Linked DNA regions of Cupriavidus necator. The protein of the gene in region 2 interacts with the protein of the main gene of each other region in a pairwise test. Links are inferred from orthologs where the notes say so. Each region holds a gene or a part of one and is shown on either strand. Other genes may lie near its edges. The genes, in order: recO and recR.

Evidence for each region.
Region 1: the proteins of recR (region 2) and recO interact in binary tests that used the Escherichia coli proteins (3 or more experiments, as listed by UniProt). The link is inferred for Cupriavidus necator from one-to-one orthologs.

Annotation. Positions count from the first base shown.
Region 1 is NZ_CP066018.1:2,802,021-2,805,134, reverse strand. Bases 1-2,799 are described here. They hold recO (DNA repair protein RecO), read right to left. Parts: upstream 1,948-2,799; coding sequence 1,054-1,947; downstream 1-1,053. Other genes in these bases: era (GTPase Era), read right to left, coding at 1,967-2,799; pdxJ (pyridoxine 5'-phosphate synthase), read right to left, coding at 230-1,012; acpS (holo-ACP synthase), read right to left, coding at 1-233. Also shown: more of era, read right to left, coding at 2,800-2,905; rnc (ribonuclease III), read right to left, coding at 2,902-3,114. UniProt on the Escherichia coli protein: Involved in DNA repair and RecF pathway recombination.
Region 2 is NZ_CP066018.1:2,970,421-2,973,592, reverse strand. The notes cover bases 117-2,973. They hold recR (recombination mediator RecR), read right to left. Parts: upstream 1,924-2,973; coding sequence 1,309-1,923; downstream 117-1,308. Other genes in these bases: I6H87_RS13890 (DNA polymerase III subunit gamma/tau), read right to left, coding at 2,335-2,973; I6H87_RS13895 (YbaB/EbfC family nucleoid-associated protein), read right to left, coding at 1,932-2,264; I6H87_RS13905 (LysR family transcriptional regulator), read right to left, coding at 327-1,232; I6H87_RS13910 (CaiB/BaiF CoA transferase family protein), read right to left, coding at 117-149. In the rest of the region: more of I6H87_RS13910, read right to left, coding at 1-116; more of I6H87_RS13890, read right to left, coding at 2,974-3,172. UniProt on the Escherichia coli protein: May play a role in DNA repair. It seems to be involved in an RecBC-independent recombinational process of DNA repair. It may act with RecF and RecO.

The DNA.
Region 1 (3,114 bases), 170 kb from region 2 along the record:
CACGTCATCGGCCAGCGCATGCCCAGGCCAATGGCCTTGGAGAACGCCTCCTTGGCAGCGAAGCGCGTGGACAGGAAGGCCAGCCCGCGCTTCTCGGAGCGCGCCTTGCGCGCGTGGTACTTGGCCAGCTCATCGGGGCCCAGCACCTTCTCGGCGAAACGGCCGTTGGTGCGTTCCATCACGCCCTGCACGCGGGCGATCTGGATGATGTCGGTGCCGACGCCGTAGATCACGCCGGCGCGCCCGCGGCAGGATAGCGCGTGCCCAGGCGCGCGGCGACCATGATGGCCTTCATCTCGCGCACCGCGTTCTCCCAGCCCGCGAACACCGCATGCGCCACGATCGCGTGGCCGATGTTCAGCTCCTTGATGCCGGGCAGCGCGGCGATCGGCTGCACATTGGTGTAGTGCAGGCCATGGCCGGCGTTGACCACCAGGCCGTGCTTCTGGCCCGCATCGACGCCATCGGCGATGCGGCGGAACTCGAGCGCCTGCTCATCGGGCGTATGCGCATCGGCATAGCGGCCGGTATGCAGCTCGATCACCGGCGCGCCGCACGCGGCCGCCGCGGCGATCTGGTCGGCATCGGCATCAATGAACAGCGACACGCGGATGCCGGCACCGGCCAGCTGCGCGCACGCCGCCTTGACCTGCTCGAAACGCCCGGCCACATCGAGCCCGCCCTCGGTGGTCACTTCCTCGCGGCGCTCCGGCACCAGGCATACGTCCTGCGGACGGATCTCGCAGGCGATGTCGAGCATCTCCTGCGTGAGCGCGCATTCCAGGTTCATGCGCGTGGCCAGTTGCGGGCGCAGCGCGCGCACGTCGGCATCGCGGATATGGCGGCGGTCTTCGCGCAGGTGCAGCGTGATCAGGTCGGCGCCGGCCTGTTCCGCCAGCAGCGCGGCACGGATGGGATCGGGGTACACGGTGCCGCGCGCGTTGCGCAGCGTGGCGACGTGGTCGATATTGACGCCAAGGTCGATGACGCCCGGATTTGCGTGGAAGATCATGCGAGCAGGTGCAGGAGTAAGTCGGATGGTTCTTGAGTCGGTCAGAGATACTGCAGGTCGATCAGAATCTGGCGCGTCTTCAGCGGCGCGCCTTGCAGATAATAATGCAGCAGGAACCGCATCAGCGCGCGGCTTTGCGCGGCGGTCTGCGCGCGGCTGTAATCGTCCTGCGCCATGTCCAGCAGGGTCTGGCCGGTCACCACCGGCCACGACGACGGGTCGCTCGGCTGCGCGCGGCGCACGCCGCGCTCTGGCTGGTAGACATAGTCCAGGCCCGGCTGGACCCGCTCGCCGGTGCTCAGGCACTGGTCAAAGGCAACCGCGAAGCCAGTTTCCTGCAGCAGCACGCGTTCAAAGCTGCGCAGCACCAGCCCGGCTTGCTCGCCGTGCGCCAGCCGCGTCAGCGTCGTCAGGTAATGGCGGAACAAGGCCGGATGCGCATCCTCGCGCGGGCAGAAGCGCATCAGCAGCTCGTTCAGGTAGAACGCCGACAGCAACGCATCGCCGGCCAGCGGCGGCATGCCGCCGACCCACTCGGCCTTGGTCAGGGTCTTGACCTCGCCGCGGCCGCTCCATGACACCGAGACCGGGTGGAAATGCTGCAACACCGCACGCAACGCGGAGTGCGGGCGCTTGGCGCCCTTGGCCACCATCGAGATGCGGCCGTAGTCGCGCGTGAACAGGTCCAGGATCAGGCTGGTCTCGCGATACGGCCAGGCGTGCAGCACAAAGCCGGGCTGCTCGGCCACGCGCGACTCGGGCCGGGCCGGCACGATGCGCATGGCACGATCCATCATCGCGCGCGCGGCAGCGTCGGCCATGCCGGGCAGCGCCCTGCTGTCGAGCAGTTCGGCGGCCTCGTCGACCACGGGGTCGGCGCGGCGGGACCGTGGCGCCGGCGCCGGCGCGCGCGCGATGTCAGCCGTCTTGCTCACTGGTCGCTCGCTGTTGTGCTCACTCGTAGCCGTACGCGCGCAGCCCTGCTTCGTTGTCGGCCCAACCGCTCTTCACCTTGATCCACATTTCCAGGTAGACCTTGCCGTCGAACAGCTTTTCCATGTCCAGGCGCGCCTCGGTGGAGATCTGCTTGAGCTTGGCGCCCTTGTTGCCGATGATCATGGCCTTGTGCGCGTCTCGCTCGACCAGGATGGTGGCAAAGACGCGGCGCAGGCGGCCTTCGGTCTCGAACTTGTCGATGATCACGGTGCTGGTGTACGGGAGCTCGTCGCCGGTCCAGCGGAACACCTTCTCGCGGATGATCTCCGAGGCCAGGAAGCGCTCGCTGCGGTCGGTCATGGCGTCGGCGTCGTACATCGGCTCGCCTTCCGGCAGGTAGGGCCGGATGATCTCGAACAGGCGCGCGATATGGTCGTGGGTCTTGGCCGTCATCGGCACCACTTCGCGGAACGGGAACTGCTGCCCCATCTTTTCCAGGAAGGGCATCATCACTTCCAGGCGGTTCTCGCCGTTGACGCGGTCCAGCTTGTTGGCGACCAGCAGCACCGGCGTGTTCTTCGGCAGCAGCGACAGCACCTTCTCGTCGTCGGCGCCGTAGTAGCCGGCCTCGACCACGAACAGGACCAGGTCCACCGACGACAGCGTGGACGTGACCGCGCGGTTCAGCGAACGGTTCAGCGCGCTGGCGTGGCGGGTCTGGAAGCCCGGCGTGTCGACGAACACATACTGCGCGTCATCCGTGGTCTGGATGCCGACGATGCGGTGGCGCGTGGTCTGCGCCTTGCGCGAGGTGATGCTGATCTTCTGGCCGACCAGCGCGTTCATCAGCGTGGACTTGCCCACGTTGGGGCGGCCGACGATGGCCACGGTGCCGCAGCGGAACGCCGCGGCCGGGGTATCCGCCGCGTCTTGCTGCGGATGGGTAGATTCGGTCATTCCTTCAACCTGAGAGACAGCTGTGGGTCCTGCGGCACGGGTTGCTTGCGGGTCTTGCCGGTGCGCTCGGCGCGGCTGCGCTTGAGCAGCTGCGGCACCAGCTTCTGGACTTCGTCCAGCGCCAGCTTGGCGGCGGCCTGCTCGGCAGCGCGCCGCGAGGCGCCGGTGCCAAACACCCGGACTTCCAGTTTAGGCACCGTGCACTCGAC
Region 2 (3,172 bases):
CGCCATTTGCGCAGCGGGTCGCCCTGCCCCGGCGGCTCCACCTTGATGATGTGGGCGCCAAAGTCGGCCAGGGTCTTGGCGGCAAAGGGGCCGGCGATGAGTTGTCCGAGTTCGAGGACGCGAATGCCCTCGAGGATCTGTTGCGCCATGGGGTGTCTCCGTGCGATGCGGTGTCTTGTTGCAGTGCGGCAAGCCCAATGACTGGCTTGTCATACATTGCGTTCGAACGGAGTGTGCCCCAGCAGGGGGCCTGCCAGGAATCGGCAATCGGAGAAGCGGGCTTTCTCGGAACGCGAAAGGCTGCGGAGCCGCTCAGCGCGGGCGCGTCAGAACGGCGCCCGGTCCCCGCACAGGTGGGTGATCAGCAGACGGGCCGAGACTGTCAGCCCGGCCGGGTCGCGCAGCCCGATCAGCAGCGAGCGGCGCGCCCAGGCGTCTTGCAGCGACACCAGCGACAGCCCCATCGACTTGACGTGCGGCTCGGCAGCGATGCGCGGCAGCACGCCCACGCCCAGACCGGCCATCACCATGCGGCACATGGCATCGAAGCTGCGCACCTGGATGCGCAGCCGGAACGGCCGGTCGAGCCGGCTGCTCTCCTCGAGCAGGCGCGCGGCCAGCGAGGTTTCCTGCGGCAGGCTGACGAAGTCGAATTCCAGCGTATCGGCATAGTGCACCGGGCCGCGCGCGGCCAGCGGATGGTTGGGCGGCGTGATGATGACCAGCTCGTCCTGCCGGTACTCGATCGTCATCAGCCCGGCCGCGGGGGTGCGGTCGGCAAAGATGCCCACGTCGGCGCGGTTCTCGACCAGCGCGGCGACGATATCGCGGCTGTTCTGCTCTTCCAGCTCGATGCGGATGGTGGGATGACGCTGCATGAACGACGCCAGGTCGTCGGGCAGGAACTGCGTGATCGCCGAGGTGTTGGCGCACACCCGCACCTGCCCGCGCACGCCCGAGGCGTAGTCCGACATCACGCCGGCCATGCGTTCGACGTCCTGCAGGATGGTCAGCGCATGGTGGAAGCAGGCCTGGCCGGCCTCGGTCAGCTGCACGCCGGCGGCATGGCGGAAGAACAGCGGCGCGCCGACCGCGGTTTCCAGGTCGGAGATGCGCTTGCTGGCGGCGGCCACGGCCAGGTGCGACTGGCGCGCGCCGGCCGAGATGCTGCCCTGCCGGGCCACGGCGACGAACAAGCCAAGCGTGACGAGATCGAAGCGGGCCAGGTTCATGGGAGAGGCAGGCGACTGAAGAAGGCGGAAGAACGCGGTGACCGGCGCGCGGGCAATCGGCCCCGCGCGATCGTGCTCAGAGGTTGCGGCGGTCCATCACCGCACGCGCGATGGTGCCGGCATCGACGTACTCCAGCTCGCCGCCCACCGGCACGCCGCGCGCCAGGCGCGACACCTTGAGGCCGCGCGCCTTGAGCATTTCGCCGATGTAGTGCGCGGTGGCCTCGCCTTCGCTGGTGAAGTTGGTGGCGACGATGACTTCGCCGACCGGGCCGCCCAGCTCGGGCTCGGTGGCGCGCGCGAGCAGCCGGTCAAGATGGATCTCGCGCGGGCCGATGCCGTCCAGCGGCGAGAGCCGGCCCATCAGCACGAAGTACTTGCCGCGGTAGGTCAGGGTCTGCTCGATCATGACCTGGTCGGCCGGGGTTTCCACCACGCACAGCACCGAGGCGTCGCGGCGGTCGTCCAGGCAGGTCTCGCAGATCTCCTGCTCGGTGAAGGTATTGCAGCGCTGGCAATGGCGGATATGGTCCGCCGCGCCGCGCAGCGCATCGCCCAGCTTGCGCGCGCCCTCGCGGTCGTGCTGCAGCAGGTGGTAGGCCATGCGCTGGGCGGACTTGGGCCCGACGCCGGGCAGCACCCGCAGCGCTTCGACCAGTGCCTGCAGCGAGGTCGGGGACGATGCCTTCACAGTGGCGTTCAGAACGGCAGCTTGAAGCCCGGGGGCAGCGGCAGGCCCGAGGTCATCGAGCCCATCTTTTCCTGCGAGGTGGCTTCGGCCTTGCGCACGGCGTCATTGAAGGCGGCGGCGACCAGGTCTTCCAGCAGGTCCTTGTCTTCGCCCTCGGCCAGCAGGCTGGGGTCGATGGTGACGCGCTTGACGTCGTTCTTGCAGGTCATGACCACCTTGACGAGACCGGCGCCGGACTGGCCCTCGACCTCGATCTGGGCCAGCTGCTCCTGCATCTTCTTCATGTTTTCCTGCATCTGCTGGGCTTGCTTCATCAGCCCGGCGAGTTGACCTTTCATCATGATGGAATGCTCCTGGATTCGGTAAGAAATTCGGTGAAGTAAGTTCGGTAAAGCAAACGCAGGCCGCGGATCAGGCGGCGCGCGGCTGGATCGAGCCCGGCACGATCTGGCCGCCAAAATCGCGCAGCAGGCCCTGGACAAAGGGATCGGCCTCGATCACGGCCTCGGCTTGGCGCTGGCGCTCGGCGCGCGCCTCGGCATCGGCGGCCGCGGCCGTGATGGAAACCCCGCCGACTTCGCAGACCACGCGCACCGGCTCGCCGAAGTGGTCGCACAGCGCCTGCTGCAGCCGCTCGGACACGCCGTTCTCGCCCAGGGCCGCGACCGGGATGCGCAGGTGGAAGGTACGTCCGACCACCTGGGTCAGTTCGCTCTGGTAGGCCAGCTGCTGCGCCAGGCCCTTCAAGGGCAGGCCGGCGGCCAGCACCGGCCATTCGCCGGTGAAGGCCGGCGGGGTGCCATCCTCGCCCGCTGCTGGCGGGCGCGGGGCGACGAACTTGGCGGACTCTGCCGGCGCCGCGGCTGGCTGCACCGGAGCGGTCTCGCGCGCCGGCTCGGCCTCGCGCGCGGGCGCCCGGCGCGGCCCGGCGGCACGCGCTGCCGGTTCGTTGAAACCGTTGTCGCGGTAGCCAGGATCGCTGTCATAGGGGCCGATGACCGGCAGGTCAGGCGGCAGCTCTTCCCACGGCGGCACATCGCTGCCACCCGCCAGCTCCCAGGGCGGCACGGATTCCGGCTCCGCCTGGCGCGCGGCGGGCCGTGCCGGCGCTGCCGGCGACTGCATGGGCGCCTTCGCAACCGGTGCCGGCGGCCGACTCACGGCTGCCGCGCCGGGCGCGCGCAAGGGTTGGGCCGGCGGGCGCTGCGCGGCAGCCGGCGCTGGCGCCATGGCCGGCGGCGGCGCCTTG